DNA from 2 places in the Variovorax sp. F042 genome. Region 1 is predicted to be linked to the other one. Evidence: predicted binding sites of a transcription regulator. Region 1 holds the regulator's gene; the other holds the start of a gene.
What was found. The regulator HrcA, encoded in region 1, represses chaperone genes, less so after heat shock. The targets are predictions, from matches to a motif close to TTAGCACTCNNNNNNNNNGAGTGCTAA.
Positions count from the first base shown of each region.

Region 2: a site for HrcA is predicted at 3,313-3,339, ahead of ACZYSP_RS12040 (co-chaperone GroES). Genes of this name have one in related genera too.

Region 1 covers NZ_JBVASX010000017.1:40,143-48,061, reverse strand. Annotated here, with positions in the region: gene ACZYSP_RS31745 (hypothetical protein) at 1-382, opposite strand, end outside; gene ACZYSP_RS31740 (TraB/GumN family protein) at 451-1,110, opposite strand; gene ACZYSP_RS31735 (pyocin activator PrtN family protein) at 1,148-1,408, opposite strand; gene ACZYSP_RS31730 (hypothetical protein) at 1,405-1,620, opposite strand; gene ACZYSP_RS31725 (hypothetical protein) at 1,629-1,859, opposite strand; tRNA gene ACZYSP_RS31720 (tRNA-Ile) at 2,044-2,120, opposite strand; gene hrcA (heat-inducible transcriptional repressor HrcA) at 2,152-3,159, opposite strand; gene ACZYSP_RS31710 (NAD kinase) at 3,191-4,102, shown strand; gene recN (DNA repair protein RecN) at 4,104-5,786, shown strand; gene rapZ (RNase adapter RapZ) at 5,783-6,661, shown strand; gene mutY (A/G-specific adenine glycosylase) at 6,694-7,728, opposite strand; gene ACZYSP_RS31690 (dynamin family protein) at 7,763-7,919, opposite strand, start outside.
Region 2 covers NZ_JBVASX010000002.1:751,975-759,893, forward strand. Annotated here, with positions in the region: gene ACZYSP_RS12020 (phospholipase D-like domain-containing protein) at 1-1,178, shown strand, start outside; gene ACZYSP_RS12025 (tautomerase family protein) at 1,147-1,386, opposite strand; gene ACZYSP_RS12030 (SDR family NAD(P)-dependent oxidoreductase) at 1,420-2,157, opposite strand; gene ACZYSP_RS12035 (LysR family transcriptional regulator) at 2,302-3,252, shown strand; gene ACZYSP_RS12040 (co-chaperone GroES) at 3,429-3,719, shown strand; gene groL (chaperonin GroEL) at 3,749-5,401, shown strand; gene xylB (xylulokinase) at 5,473-6,945, opposite strand; gene ACZYSP_RS12055 (AraC family transcriptional regulator) at 6,975-7,919, opposite strand, start outside.

The DNA.
Region 1 (7,919 bases):
ACGTCAGGTCTACCACGGAGATTTTTTCCGCGGCGGCAAACGTCGCAAAAACTTGAAAGTCACTCGCCGACACTGTGACAACCGCTTCCAATACGGGCTTCGAACGGAGGAATACACCGACAGAAGGAATTTCAGCTCTCCCGGCACTTGCGACGTCGGCGCTAGAAATCATGATCGCGAAATCTCTAACACCACCAACCGCTTCGGTGAATGCTCCAGTCAAGTGGAGGTAACGGCTATCGAGGCGATTTCGTTTATCCAACGCACCATCTTCTGCAGCCCAAGCGTGCAATTCGAAACCCCAACCCGTGACAACCCCTGCCCGAGAAATGATTTCCCGCTCAATACCGGCCTTGCGTTTACGTTGAGCGGTCTGAAGCATGATTGGTTTCGTGGATTGGGAGGCGGCTGCCTTGCTTGAACGGTGGAAACGTGTTGGCGACCCTCCCGCTAATTCGTCAATGGCGCCGCAGCCTTTCCTTTCTTAGCCAAACGATCCAATAGATTGCCCGGCCCCACCAAATGGTGAGCACCGACGACAAGCAACTGTCTCTTCCTAGAGGCTCCGCGGGCAGCAATGGTATTCGCCCAGTTTTCGTTGCGGGCGGTGAAAAACGCGTGCCGTAGAGATGGCACAGATGCCAAGGGACTTGCTTTTTGGAGCTGCAAAAGCGCCACATAGTCGCACGCCTCCCACGCCGAGTGCAGCGCAGCAATCTGTTCGGCTGCTACAGGCGCAAACTGGTGCATCGCCGCTTCTGCTGTTGCCAGATCACGGGCAGGCACCGAATCAAACAGTTCGGATACGGCCCGTCCAGTCTCGATGTAGGTCATCGGAGGCCGGTCGGCTTCCCGGAGCGCGCTGGCAAATATCTGTTCCACGCCAGGCTGAATAGCCGCCTGTGACAAGGCCTGCCGCATCTTGTCAAACAGTAGGGCCCAAGGCTTCAGAGTCTTGGCATCGGCTTCGAAGCGGCAAGCATCCAGTTCCGCGTGGTCGTGCTCCATCTCAATCAATTCTGAGCCGTTGAACGCATCAAGGACCCACCAAGGCATCGACGTTGTGCCTGATGGGAAGACGTGCACCGCGCCGAGGATACGCGTGTTCATGCCAGTGATTTCGTAATACAAGGGTCACCTCAACTCTTTAGGAAGACTCACACCGCATCCCCAAGCGAGCCAAGGTTTCCTCAGCGTCCCGCTTTTGCGCATCAATGTACGCAGCAACATCAGATACGTGCGCAACCCAGCCGCCAGACTCCAGCATCTTGAACATCGGGAACGGTAATTCACGGCGATAGATCTTGTTCTGCAGCGACCTGGGGTCGAGGCTCAGCAAGTTGGCGACCTCATGAAGACGCAGCACCGGTCTATTGACCAGTAACAGGAGCATCAGCTCAGTTTTCACGGACCAAGGTCGTATTCGTCCCGCACGGCGTCGATGATGCTGCGGATTGCTGGCGACGGCGCAGGCTCCGCGGTATCCCATGAGCGCCCCTCAGCGTCGATTGGGTGCGCCTCCACCGGTAAAGGAATCCCCACGCGTCCGCCCTTCATGTCTCCGACGCGTTCCGCAATGATTGCAGCAAGGTCGTTGCTCGATTTCTTCTGCTTTGCCATGGGGCACCTCAGTGGCTCAACTTGCGCGGCTTGCGTGCGGCGGCGCCGAACAACCAGCAGGTAGCCCGGTGCATGAGGTAGCAGATACCCAGCGCCACCGCGATCAACGCCCACGCCTTGGATGTTTCCCCAGCAGATAGCGCCGGGCCGCTGAACGCCGCTCCGGTCAGCAGCCACAACACCAGTAGGCCGACGAAGGCCCACACCACCGCGCTGAATCGCCCGAGACCTGTAAGCATGCCGACCCCTCTTTGTTGAGAGATCGATTGTCCGGCGCCTAGTGTCGTCCGGCAAACGCGCTACGGCGCAAAACCGTGTACCGGCGGCTACATGGCGGCTACATGGCCTCACCAAAGTAGTGAGAAAAAGAAAAGGCGCTATCGATTAAATAGCGCCTTGTTCAATGCCCATGCGGCTTGCGGGTGGTAGGCCGTGAGTGGCTTGAACACTCGACCAACGGATTATGAGTCCGCTGCTCTAACCAACTGAGCTAACGGCCCACGCGGCACGATTCTATTCGCGCTGCGGCGCCTACTTGCGATGGCTCAGCGCATTGCTCACCAGGCGCGACGTGATGTCGACGATCTGGATCATGCGCTCGTAGGGCATGCGCGTCGGCCCGATCACGCCCAGCGTACCCACGACCTGTCCATCGACCTCGTAGTTGGCGCTGACGATGGAGAGTTCTTCGAAGGGCACCACCTGGCTTTCGCCGCCAATGAAGATGCGCACCCCTTCGGCCTTGCTCGACACGTCGAGCAGGCGCATCAACTGGGCCTTCTGCTCGAAGAGTTCGAAGGCACGGCGCAACTGCCCCATGTCGCTGGAGAAATCGCTCACCGCCAGCAGGTTGCGCTCACCGGAGATCACGACGTCGTCTTCCTGCGCCTCGTTCAGCACTTCGGAACTGACCTGCACCGCGGCCTGCATCAGCGCAGCGATCTCGCCACGCAGCTTTTCGACCTCGGACTGGAGACGATCGCGCACCTGCTCGATAGTCAGGCCCGCATAGTGCGCATTGATGTAGTTCGAGGCCTCGACCAGCTGCGACTGCGAATAGTCGGCCTCCGGAAAGATCACCCTGTTCTGCACGTCGCCATCGGGCGAGACGATGATCACCAGCAGGCGCCGGTCAGAGAGCTTCAGGAACTCGATCTGCTTGAACACCGAAGCGCGCCGCGGCGCCATCACCACGCCAACGAACTGCGACAGGTTCGACAACAGATGCGCCGCATTGGCGATCACTTTCTGCGGCTGGTCGGGCGCGAGGCTCGGCGTGCTCATCTGTTCGCGCTGCGCGGTCAGCATGGTGTCGACGAAGAGGCGGTATCCACGGTGCGTCGGAATGCGGCCGGCCGAGGTGTGCGGGCTGGCGATCAGCCCCAGCGCCTCGAGGTCGGACATGACGTTGCGGATGGTCGCTGGCGACAGATCGAGCCCCGAGGAACGCGACAGCGTGCGCGAGCCGACGGGTTGCCCGTCGGCGATGTAGCGCTCGACGAGCGTCTTGAGCAGCAACTTGGCACGGTCGTCCAGCATTGCAAGATTTTAGTGTTGTAATTTGTGAGATATGACCTCTCGCTTTCGTCACGTCGCCCTGATCGGCAAATACCAGGCTTCCGGCGCCCGGGCGCAGGCGGACTCGCGCGACGGCGTCATGGAAGGCATTGGCGCCTTCCTCGAATCGCAAGGCTGCACGGTGTTCGTCGAGCGCTCGACCTGCGAGGAAGACGATGACGGCGCCCCTGCCCATCCACGCTACGAAGCCCTGAGCGTCGAGGAAATCGGCCAGCGCTGCGACCTCGGCCTGGTAGTCGGCGGCGACGGCACCATGCTCGGCATCGGCCGGCAGCTCGCCAGCTATGGCATCCCGCTGATCGGCATCAACCGCGGCCGGCTCGGCTTCATCACCGACATTCCGCTCGACAACTACCAGGCCACGCTGATCCCGATGCTGGCCGGCGAGTACGAGGAAGACCACCGCAGCCTGATGCACGCACAGGTCGTGCGCGACGGCGCCTCGGTGTTCGACGCGCTCGCCATGAACGACGTGGTCGTCAACCGCGGCGCCACCTCCGGCATGGTCGAGTTGCGCGTATCGGTGGGCCGCCATTTCGTGGCCAACCAGCGCGCCGACGGCCTGATCATCGCCACGCCCACAGGCTCGACGGCCTACGCACTGTCGGCCGGTGGGCCGCTGCTGCATCCGGCCGTGCCGGGCTGGGTGCTGGTACCGATCGCACCGCACACGCTGTCGAACCGCCCCGTGCTGCTGCCCGACGCCGACGAGATCGTGATCGAGCTGGTGGGCGGGCGTGACGCCAGCGCCAATTTCGACATGCAGTCGCTGGCCTCGCTCGCAATCGGCGACCGCGTGGTGGTGCGCCGCTCCGATTTCCGCGTGCGCTTTTTGCACCCGCGCGGCTGGAGCTATTTCGACACCTTGCGCAAGAAACTTCACTGGAACGAAGGGGGCTCCTGAAATGGCGCTGCGACGCATCGCACTGCGCGACTTCGTGATCGTGCGATCACTCGAACTCGACCTGTCCGGCGGCTTCACGGTATTGACCGGCGAAACCGGCGCGGGCAAATCCATCCTGATCGACGCGCTGCAACTGGCGCTGGGCAACCGCGCCGACGCTGGCGCGGTGCGCGAAGGGGCCGAACGGCTCGACGTGAGTGCCGAATTCGACGCCGACCCCGCCCTGGACACCTGGCTCGACGAAGGCGGCTTCGAAGCCGGCGACGCGCTGCTGCTGCGCCGCACCGTCGACCTGCAGGGCCGCAGCCGCGGCTGGATCAACGGCAGCCCAGCCACGGCCACGCAGTTGCGCGAGCTCGGCGACCGCCTGCTCGACATCCACGGCCAGCACGCCTGGCAAAGCCTGACGCGGCCTGAGGCAGTGCGCGGCCTGCTCGACGCCTACGCAGGCGTGCGCACCGATGCGCTCGACGCCGCGTGGCAAAGCTGGCGGCAGGCACTTTCCGCACTCGAACACGCGCGCTCGGCGCAGGACTCGCTGCAGCGCGAACGCGAGCGGCTGCAATGGCAGATTTCCGAAGTCGCCAAGCTCGCACCGGGCGTCGACGAGTGGGAAGAGCTGTCGACCAACCACTCGCGCATCTCCAACGCGCAGGCCCTGATCGACGCGGCCCAGGGTGCCAGCCAGGCACTGGAAGACGACGACAACGGCGCCCTCCCCGCGCTTACGCGCGCGCTCACGCTGCTGCAGAACTGCGAGCACATCGAGCCCGAGTTCCGCGCGCTGGGCGAAGTGCTCGCCTCATGCGTGGCCCAGGCCTCCGACGCTGCCCACACGCTGCACGGCTACCTGCGCGATGCCGACACCGATCCGCAAACCCTGGCCGAGCTGGACGAGCGCATGGGCCTGTGGATGTCGCTCGCGCGCCGCTACAAGCGCCCGCCCGCCGAACTGCCGGCGCTGCTCGCCGGCTGGCAGGCCGAACTGCAGGCGCTGGATGCGCAAAGCGATCTCGAAGGGCTTGAGCGCGCAGAACAGAACGCACAGCAGGCCTACATGAAGGAAGCCAAGGCGCTCGGCAAGGTCCGCAAGCAAGCTGCGCCGCGCCTCGCTCAAGCCGTCACCGATGCGATGCAGGGTCTCGGCATGCAGGGCGGACGCTTCGACGTCGAACTGCAGCCGCTGGCGCAGCCCAGCCGTGCCGGCCTCGAAGACGTGGCCTTTCTCGTGGCCGGCCACACCGGCAGCACGCCGCGCGCCATCGGCAAGGTGGCCTCGGGCGGCGAACTGTCGCGCATTGCGCTGGCCATCGCCGTCACCACCAGCCAGCTCGGCGCGGCGCAGACGCTGATCTTCGACGAGGTCGATGCCGGCGTCGGCGGTGCGGTCGCCGAGACCGTCGGCCGCCTCATGAAGCAGCTCGGCCGCGACCGCCAGGTTCTCGCCGTGACCCACCTGCCCCAGGTGGCCGCCTGTGCCGACCATCACCTCGTTGTGGCCAAGCGCCAGACGGCAGCAGCCGGCAAGGACGGCCCGCGCACCGAGAGCGGCGTGTCGCGCCTCGACGATGACAACCGCGCCAAGGAAATCGCCCGCATGCTGGGCGGTGAGAAGGTCTCGCAAACCTCGCTCGCGCACGCACGCGAAATGCTCGGCCACAAGACCTCGGTGACCGCGCCATGAACCTCGACCTCGTGCTCATCACGGGCATGTCGGGCTCCGGCAAGTCGGTGGCCCTGCATGCGCTGGAAGACGCTGGCTACTACTGCGTCGACAACCTGCCGCCCGAACTGCTGACATCCTTCATCGCCTTGCAGCACGAACAGCAGACGCCGCGCGTGGCCATTGCCATGGACGTGCGCAGCGGCGTCTCGCTACCAATCGTTCCACAGCAGCTCGAAGCGCTGCGGCGCGACGGCGAGATCTCGCTGCGTTCGCTGTTCCTCGACGCGACCACCGACGCCCTGCTGCGCCGCTACTCGGAAACCCGCCGCCGCCATCCACTCTCGCGCCAGGAAGGCCGCACCGACGTGCCCGAGCAGCACCGCGTGCTGATGCAGGCCATCGAGCTCGAACGCGAATTGCTGGCCGACCTGCGCGACGGCGCGGACGTGATCGACACGAGCCTGATCCGGCCGGCGCAGCTGCAGAGCTACATCAAGTCGCTGATCTCCGCGCCGCAAAGCGCGCTGACGCTGGTGTTCGAATCGTTCGCCTTCAAGCGCGGCGTGCCGCTCGATGCGGACTACGTGTTCGACGTGCGCATGCTGCCCAACCCGCACTACGTGCCCGCGCTGCGCCCGCTCACGGGCCGCGACGAGCCGGTGATCGAATGGCTGCGCGAGCACGACGACGTAGCGCGCATGTACAACGACATCGAACAGTTCCTCACGCATTGGCTCGATGCACTGGCGCGCGACCATCGCAGCTATGTGACGGTGGCCATCGGGTGCACGGGCGGGCAGCACCGTTCGGTGTTCCTGGTCGAGCAGCTGGCGCGCTCGTTCGGTGCGCGCTGGGGTGCGCTCAAGCGGCACCGCGAACTCGACGCGGCCTGACTGGACTGATCCGCCGACTAAAGATCGGCTGATTAAGCCTCGCTACCTTCCAGCAGCTTGCGCATCGGCGCCGGCAGGCCCAAGCGGCCCCACTCCTCGGCCTCGACCCATCGCGCGCCATCGCCTTGCGGCTGGCCGCCCTGAAGCTGCACCGGATGCAGATGCAGGTCCTTGTGGGTCAGCACATGCACGAAGGCCGGCAGGTCCTGCACGCCGCGTCGCGCGGCCGTCGGCAGTGCAGCCAGAAGATCTTCGCGGCTGTCGAACACGGGCAGGCAATAGAGCCCGGCCCAGATGCCCTTGGACGGCCGCTTCTCCAGCCACACGCGGCCTTGCGCATCGCGCGCCAGCAGCACCCAGAGCGACTGTGCACTGCGCTTGAGCTTGCGGGTCTTGACGGGGTAGCGCTCCGGCGCGCCTTCCCGCAGGGCCGCGCAGGTCTTGTTGACCGGGCAGATCATGCAGCTCGGCTTGCGCGGCAGGCACACCGTGGCGCCCAGGTCCATCACGCCTTGCGTGTAGCTCGCGATGGCTTCTTTCTGCTCTGCTGGCGGCAGCAATTGCGTTGCCAGGTCCCACAGCGCACGCTCCTGCGCCGCCGAAGACATGTCGCCCGCAAAGCCAAGCACGCGCGTCAGCACGCGCTTCACGTTGCCGTCGAGGATCGCCACGCGCTCGCCGAAGCAGAAGGCGGCAATGGCGGCCGAGGTCGATCGGCCGATGCCGGGCAAGGTGACGAGTTCGGCGGCCGTGCGCGGAAACTCGCCGCCGAAGCGCGCGACGACTTCCTGCGCGCAGCGATGCATGTTGCGCGCGCGGCTGTAGTAGCCCAGCCCGCTCCAGAGCCCGAAGACCTCGTCCTCGGTGCCGGCGGCCAGCGCCTTCACGTCGGGAAAGCGTTCGAGAAAACGCGCGAAGTAGCCGAGCACCGTCGTCACCTGCGTCTGCTGGAGCATCACCTCCGACAGCCACACGCGGTACGGGTCGCGGGTGTTCTGCCAAGGCAGCTGGCTGCGCCCGTGGCTGCGCTGCCAGCTCACGATCTGCGCTGCGAAATCCGGGGGCAATTGCAAGCCAGCAACCGCCGTGGAGGCGGAAGCTTCAGGCCGCACGCAGCTCGCCGACAGTCGCCGCGGCCTGCAGCTTTCCGTGCTGCGCGATCAGCGAAGTGAACTCGCGCAGCTGCACATGAAGCTCGGCGAGATTGCTTTCCTGCGCGGCCAGTTCGATCAGCCGTTCGTCGAGATTGCCCGCCGCG
Region 2 (7,919 bases), on a different contig from region 1:
AAGACGAGGAAGTGCTGGGCGAAGACGGCAAACCGGTGAAGGTGACCAACCCCAAGACCGGCAAGACCAAGATCAAGACCGTGAAGGTCGATGGCAACGAGCAAGCGCGCGAAACCCTGACCGGCACCGCTGCGGAGATTCACAACCGCATCATGCCCAACGGCCATATCGCCCATAACAAGTTCCTGGTCTACGTCGACTCCAAGGGCAAGCCGAAGGCGGTGTTCACCGGCTCCACCAACTGGACGGCCACCGGCCTGTGCACCCAGACCAACAATTCCATCGTCATCGACAACGATGCGCTCGCCAAGCGCTATCTGGCGTACTGGAAAGAGCTCGCCAAGGACACCGACGAGGCCGCGGACGATCCGAAAGCCTTGCAGGGCGCCGCGCTTCGCAAGTGGACGTCGAAGGGCTCGGCGCTGACACTGGACGATGGAGCGGCGGTTCACAGCTGGTTTTCGCCTAACACGCCGAAGGCGCGTGGAAAGAACCCGGCAACCGAGAAGCGCCCGCCGGACATGGAGGACCTTGCCCAGCTGATCGCGGGCGCCAGCCACTCCGTGCTCTTTCTCGCCTTCTATCCGGGTAGCCCGAGCATCGCGAACTGGACAGCCCAGGCCGCGAGCAGGAACAAGAAGCTGTTCGTGCGCGGATGCGTGACGAACAAGTCGGCCTCGGAAGGCTTCTATTACGAGCTCAAGGGCATGACTCCGCCCGCCAGGAAGAAGGGCGAGAAGAAACCGCCCGTGCTCCAGGACCCGCGTGTTTTCGGAGCCGAGGCGTTCGACTTCAAGGTGCCCGATGGCTGGAAGAAGGAAATCCTCAATGCCGGCTTCGCGATCATTCACGACAAGGTCGTGGTGATCGACCCCTTCGACGACGACTGCGTCGTTGCCACCGGCAGCCACAACCTGGGGCACAAGGCATCGTTCGACAACGACGAGAACCTGCTGATTGTGCGTGGCAACAAGAAGCTCGCGATGGCCTATGCGACCCGCATCCTGGACGTCTACGACCACTTCTCCTCCCGCTTCTGGTTCAAGCAGCTTGGCGGCCAGAAGGACGCGCTGGAACTCAAAAGCACGCCGGAGGAATGGCTGGGCAAGTACTACGACAAGAAGGGTCGGCTCAAGAACCCGCAGCTCAAGTTCTGGATGGACGCGGCGGTGCAGTAGCAGCAAGCGTCTGCTCGCGGCGCACCTCGGTGATCGTGCGGCCGTGCTGGCCCCAGTTGTCGGTGTCGTATTCGTCGATCACGACAAAGGTCGAGGCAGGATCCTTGTTCAGGACGCGCACCATCATCTCGGTGGCCTCGGCGATCAGCTGCTTCTTCTGGTCGAGCGTGGTGCCTTCGCGGGTGATTTCGATGCGGATGTAGGGCATGGCGTTCTCCGGGGTTCGTTGTCGATGCTTTGCTCACCACTTGCCGGTGCCCATGCCGCCGTCCACGGGCAGCACGATGCCGGTCGTGAAGCTGGCGTCGCTCAGGTAGAGAACCGCGTCGACGATTTCCTGCACCGTGCCGATGCGGCCTGCCGGCTGCAGCGTGTTGAGGAAGCCGTGCATTTCCTTCGTGTACATCGGCGTGTCGACGATGCCCGGCGCCACCGCCGTCACCTGGATGTTGTGCGGCGCCAGTTCCAGCGCCAGCGCCTTCGTCGCCTGGTTGATGCCGCCCTTGATCAGCAGCGGCAGCACGGCCGGCACGGCCTGGTTGGGCTGCGAGGCAAGGCTTGCCGTGATGCTGATGATGTGGCCCGCCTTGCGCTCGACCATGTGGCGGACTGCCGCCTGCGACGGATAGACGAAACCCTTCAGGTTGGTGCTCACCAGGGCTTCCAGCTCGTCCGGCGTGTACTGGATGAACTGCTTGGCGTTGAAGAATCCGGCGTTGTTGACGAGCACGTCCACGTGCCCGAAGCGCTCGATGGCACGCCGCACCAGCAGATCGCCGACGACGGGGTCGGCGACGTCGCCGGCAACGCCCAGGAAGTTGTCGGGCGAACCGAGCGACACGGATGCCTGTTGCAGGCGTTCGGCGCTGCGGGCGTTGCCGACGACGTTGTCGCCGCGCTGCAGGTACGCGCCGGCCAGGGCCAGGCCGATGCCGCTCGAGGCGCCGGTGATCACGATCGTCTTGGGTTGGGTCTTCATGATGGTTTCCTTTCGGGTGGTCAAAGCGGAGGCAGTTGGTTCAGGTTCATGGAGGCTCTCGCCTCTGGGATCAACTGTATTGACGACCTTCAAGTTGATAAAGATGATCGAAGCATCTTTAGTCTTTACTTTATGTAATCAATCATGAATCGCCAGTTCGACGACCTGCTGCTGGGAAGCCTGGAGCTTTTCTGTCTTGCAGCCGAGCAAGAGGGGTTCACCGCCGCGGCCGCCGTTGCGGGCGTGACGCCCGCCGCCGTAAGCAGGACGGTGGGCAGGCTGGAAGAACGCCTCGGCGTGCGCCTCTTCCTGCGCACGACACGGCAGATACGGCTGAGCGAGGCGGGCCAGGCCTATTACGAGCAATGCCGCCAGGCGCTCAACCAGCTGGTGGAGGCCGAACGCCAGGTCAGCGGCCAGCAGATCACGCCAAGCGGCCTGCTGCGGATCAGCGTTCCCACCACCTACGGGCACTACCGGCTGCTGCCGCTGCTGCCGGAGTTCAGGGCGCGCTACCCGGACATCCGGGTCGAGGTTCACGTCAGCAACCGCAACATCGACTTCGCCGCGGAGGGGTACGACCTTGCCGTGCGTGTGCGCGCGCCAGCCGACTCGACCCTGGTTGCTCGCCATCTCGAGGACGCCGAACTCGTGCTCGTCGCAGCCCCGGACTACCTGCGCCGGCACGGGGAACCCCGGACCCTGGACGACCTGCAGACCCACGAATGCATCCAGTTCGAGCTGCCCAGCAGCGGCCGCACCATCCCCTGGCTGTGCCGTCAGGACGGCCAGGACATCGAAATGCTCACCTCCGGCGGCTACGCCTGCTCGGACGACGTCCTGGCCGGCGTTACGCTGGCCCGGCATGGCGCGGGCATCTTCCAGGCCTATCGCTTCGTGGTCGAGGAAGACTTGCGCCAGGGACGGCTGGTCGAAGTGCTCAAGCCCTTCGGCGGCCGGTCCCGGCCCTACAACCTGCTGTATCCCAAGTTGCGGTTCGCGCCGCTGCGCGTGCGCACCTTCGTGGACTTCCTGATGGGCCGCCGGGCGGATGCGGCGGGCGTGTCTGGCGGCGGCTTGGCGGGCCGGGCGTGAGATCCGTTACGCACCGGCGGCAGCCCCTGTCACTTGAAAGCCCACCGATTGCCCTTATGATTAGCACTCGCTGCTGATGAGTGCTAACAGCCCTCGCTTCCAGTCGATGGGCTGCCGGCCTCCGGTCCGGCACCCGACCACAAACCCGTTTCTTATCCATACATCCAGGAGATGCAATGAAACTTCGTCCTTTGGCCGATCGCGTGATCGTCAAGCGTGTTGACAGCGAAACCAAGACCGCCTCCGGCATCGTCATCCCCGACGCAGCCGCTGAAAAGCCCGATCAGGGTGAAGTCCTGGCCGTGGGCCCGGGCAAGCGCAACGACAAGGGCGAACTGGCCGCACTGACCGTCAAGGTCGGCGACCGCGTCCTGTTCGGCAAGTACAGCGGCCAGACCGTCAAGGTCGGCGGTGACGAATTGCTCGTCATGAAGGAAGACGACCTGTTCGCGGTCGTCGAGAAGTAATTCAAACATCCCATTCGGAGTAAACAAACATGGCAGCAAAAGACGTAGTCTTCGGCGGTGAAGCCCGCGCACGCATGGTCGAGGGTGTCAACATCCTGGCCAACGCAGTCAAGGTGACCCTGGGCCCCAAGGGCCGCAACGTGGTGCTCGAGCGCTCGTTCGGCGCCCCCACCGTCACCAAGGACGGTGTGTCGGTCGCCAAGGAAATCGAACTCAAGGACAAGCTGCAGAACATGGGCGCCCAGCTCGTGAAGGAAGTGGCTTCCAAGACTTCGGACAACGCCGGTGACGGCACCACCACCGCGACCGTGCTGGCACAAGCCATCGTTCGCGAAGGTTTCAAGCTGGTGGCTGCCGGCATGAACCCGATGGACCTGAAGCGCGGCATCGACAAGGCTGTCACGGCCCTGGTCGCCGAGCTGAAGAAGGCTTCCAAGCCCACCACCACGTCGAAGGAAATCGCTCAAGTCGGCTCGATCTCGGCCAACAGCGACGAAACCATCGGCAAGCTCATCGCTGACGCGATGGACAAGGTCGGCAAGGAAGGCGTGATCACTGTCGAAGACGGCAAGTCGCTGGACAGCGAACTCGACGTTGTCGAAGGCATGCAGTTCGACCGCGGCTACCTGTCGCCCTACTTCATCAACAACCCCGAGAAGCAATCGGCGCTGCTCGACAACCCCTTCGTGCTGCTGTTCGACAAGAAGATCAGCAACATCCGTGACCTGCTCCCCACGCTGGAACAAGTCGCCAAGGCTGGCCGTCCGCTGCTGATCATTGCCGAAGAAGTCGAAGGCGAAGCCCTGGCTACGCTGGTCGTGAACACGATCCGCGGCATCCTGAAGGTCGTGGCCGTCAAGGCTCCTGGCTTCGGCGACCGCCGCAAGGCCATGCTGGAAGACATCGCCATCCTGACGGGCGGCAAGGTCATCGCTGAAGAAGTGGGCCTGACGCTCGAAAAGGTGACGCTGGCCGACCTGGGCCAAGCCAAGCGCATCGAAGTGGGCAAGGAAAACACGATCATCATCGACGGCGCCGGTGCCGCTGGCGACATCGAAGCCCGCGTGAAGCAAGTGCGCGTGCAGATCGAAGAAGCCACGAGCGACTACGACCGTGAAAAGCTGCAAGAGCGCGTGGCCAAGCTGGCCGGCGGCGTTGCAGTGATCAAGGTTGGCGCTGCCACCGAAGTCGAAATGAAGGAAAAGAAGGCTCGCGTCGAAGACGCCCTGCACGCTACCCGCGCTGCAGTGGAAGAAGGCGTCGTGGCTGGCGGCGGCGTGGCTCTGCTGCGTGCCAAGCAAGCCGTGGGCGAGTCGGTCAAGGGCGACAACGCCGACCAGGAAGCCGGCATCAAGCTGGTGCTCAAGGCCATCGAAGCTCCCCTGCGCGAAATCGTGAACAACGCCGGCGGCGAAGCCTCGGTGGTGGTGAACGCTGTGCTGGCCGGCAAGGGCAACTACGGCTTCAACGCTGCGAACGACACGTACGGCGACATGCTCGAGCTGGGCATCCTGGACCCGACGAAGGTCACCCGCACCGCACTGCAGAACGCCGCTTCGGTGTCCTCGCTGCTGCTGACGACCGAAGCCATGGTCGCTGACGCGCCCAAGGACGAGTCTGGCGCCGGCGGCGGCATGCCCGACATGGGCGGCATGGGCGGAATGGGCGGCATGGGCATGTAATGCCCGGCTGAGCACTGCTCACCAAAAGAAGAAGGGCCGCGAAAGCGGCCCTTTTTTATTGCCTGTGCCAGTTACTGAAACTGGTCTCGCAGCGCCGCATAGAGCACCTGGAAGCGTGTGTGGCGCGCGCTATGCACAGCGGCTCCTTCGGTCGACGGAATCAACTGCTGCTGCACCGGCGGCAGCTTGCACACCTCGGCCACCGCGCCTCCATCGGCCAGCCACGCCAGCCGCGCTGCCCCCAACGCCCCGCCCGTCTCGCTGCCCGCATAGAGCGTCAGCGGCACCTGGAAGATGTCGGCCAGCAACTGGCCCCACCACACGCTGCGTGCACCACCGCCCACCAGCGCCACTTCGCGCAGCGGCATGTCGGCCGGCAGCCGCAGGGTGTCGAAGCCATCGCGCAGCCCGAAGCTCACGCCCTCGACCACGGCGTAGGCGATTTCCGCCGGACCGTGTGCATGCGTCAACCCGAACAGCACGCCCTGCGCATTAGGGTTGTTGTGCGGCGAGCGTTCGCCCGAGAGATACGGCAGGAACAGCGGGCAGCGCTCGCGCTGCGCCAGCGAGATGGACGCCGCCGCTTCGAGCAGCGCGGCTTCGTCGGCGAACCGGAAGGTCTTTGCCGCCCAACTCACCGCGCTCGCGGCCGAGAGCATCACCGACATCTGGTGCCAGCGCTTCGGCAGCGCATGGCAGAAGGCGTGCATCGCCTGTGCCGGGTTCGGCAAGAAGCGGTCGGTGGACACGAACACCACGCCCGACGTGCCCAGCGACACAAAACCCTGCCCCGGCTCGACCAGCCCCATGCCGACCGCGCTGGCCGCGTTATCGCCAGCACCGCCGGCAATCAGCACCGCACCACCGCCACCCATGCCCCAGCGCGCCGCAAGCTCGGGCTTGAGCTGCGCCGACACCTCGCTGCCCTCGACCAGGCGCGGCATGTGCGCACGCGTGAGCCCGGTGGCAGCGAGCAATTCATCGGACCAGTCGCGCGCACCCACGTCGAGCCACAGCGTGCCGGCCGCGTCCGACATCTCGCTGACCGCCTCGCCGCTGAGCATGAAGCGCAGCCAGTCCTTCGGCAGCAGCACGCGCGCAACGCGGCTGAAAACTTCGGGCTCGTGCTCGCGCACCCACAGCAGCTTGGGCGCCGTGAACCCCGGCATCGCGAGGTTGCCCGCAATCTCGCCGAGCCGCGGTACGGCACGCGCAAGCGCTTCGCACTGCGCGCCACTGCGTCCGTCGTTCCAGAGAATCGCGGGGCGCAGCACCTGGCCCGCTTCGTCGAGCAGCGTGGCGCCGTGCATCTGGCCCGACAGGCCGATCGCACGCACCGCCGCAAGCTCTTCGGGATGCGACTTGCCGAGCGTGCGCATTACCTCCTCGAGCGCATGCCACCACTGCTGCGGCGCCTGCTCCGACCACAACGGTTGCGGCCGTTCGACCGTGAGCGGTGCGCGGGCCACGCCCACGATGCGGTGGTCGTCGGCGAGCAAAAGCGCCTTGAGCTCGGACGTGCCGAGGTCGAGTCCCAGATACAAGATGAGCCCCCTGGTTTTCTGCTGCGTGCTCAGGAAGAGACGCCGCTGCCGAAGCGCGTGTCGGCCTGCCGGCGGAATTCGCTCGGCGTCATGCCCTTGATTTCAAGGAAGCGCCGGTTGAAGTTCGCCACGTTGTTGAAGCCCACCTGGTAGCAGATGTCGGTCACGTAGTGATCGGTCTGCATCAGCAGGTGGCAGGCGCTGTTGATGCGCACGCGGTTGACGAAATCGGTAAAGCTGTTGCCGGTGGAGCGCCTGAAGAAGCGGCTGAAGCGGCTCTCGCTCATGCCCAGCTCGGCCGCCACGTCCGACATCGAGATCGGGTCGGCCATGTTGTTGGTGATGCGGTTGACGATGCCGTTGATCTGGTCGACCTGCGCGTCGCCGTCTGCGCCCTGTGCGCCCTGCATCTGCACGCTCGACAGCAGCCGATAGTCGGTGCACTGCGCCAGGTCGGCCATGAAGTCGAGGAACAGGCTCAGGCGCCGCACGCCGCGCGCGGCCTTGATGCTGTCCCAGTGCGCCTGCGCGTTCTCCGACATGCCGAAGAATTCGATGCCGTGGCGCGCCCGCTCCAGCAGGTGCATTACCTCGCGCAGCTCGGGAATCTGGGATGCCGCGTGCTCGATGGGCTCGTGTCGGAACTGGATCACCCGGTCGCGTCCCGCGGCGCCGCCTTCGGGCACGTCGAGCGAGATCCAGTTGTGCGGCAGCCGCGGCCCGCACAGCACCAGGTGCCCGGGCTGGAACGGCCCGATCCAGTCGCCGATGAAGGCCTTGCCCGATGTCTCGGTGATCAGGTGCAGCTCGTAGTCTTCATGGAAGTGCCATCGCACCAGCGGGCTCGGAAAGCCGTGCGCGAGGCAGCGCACCAGGCCGGTTTCTTCGGGGGTCTCGTAACCCAGCGAGGGGGAACGCGTGAAGTCGCGCTCCAGCTCGGGCTGGCGCTGACGGGGAATCGAACGCTTTCGGGT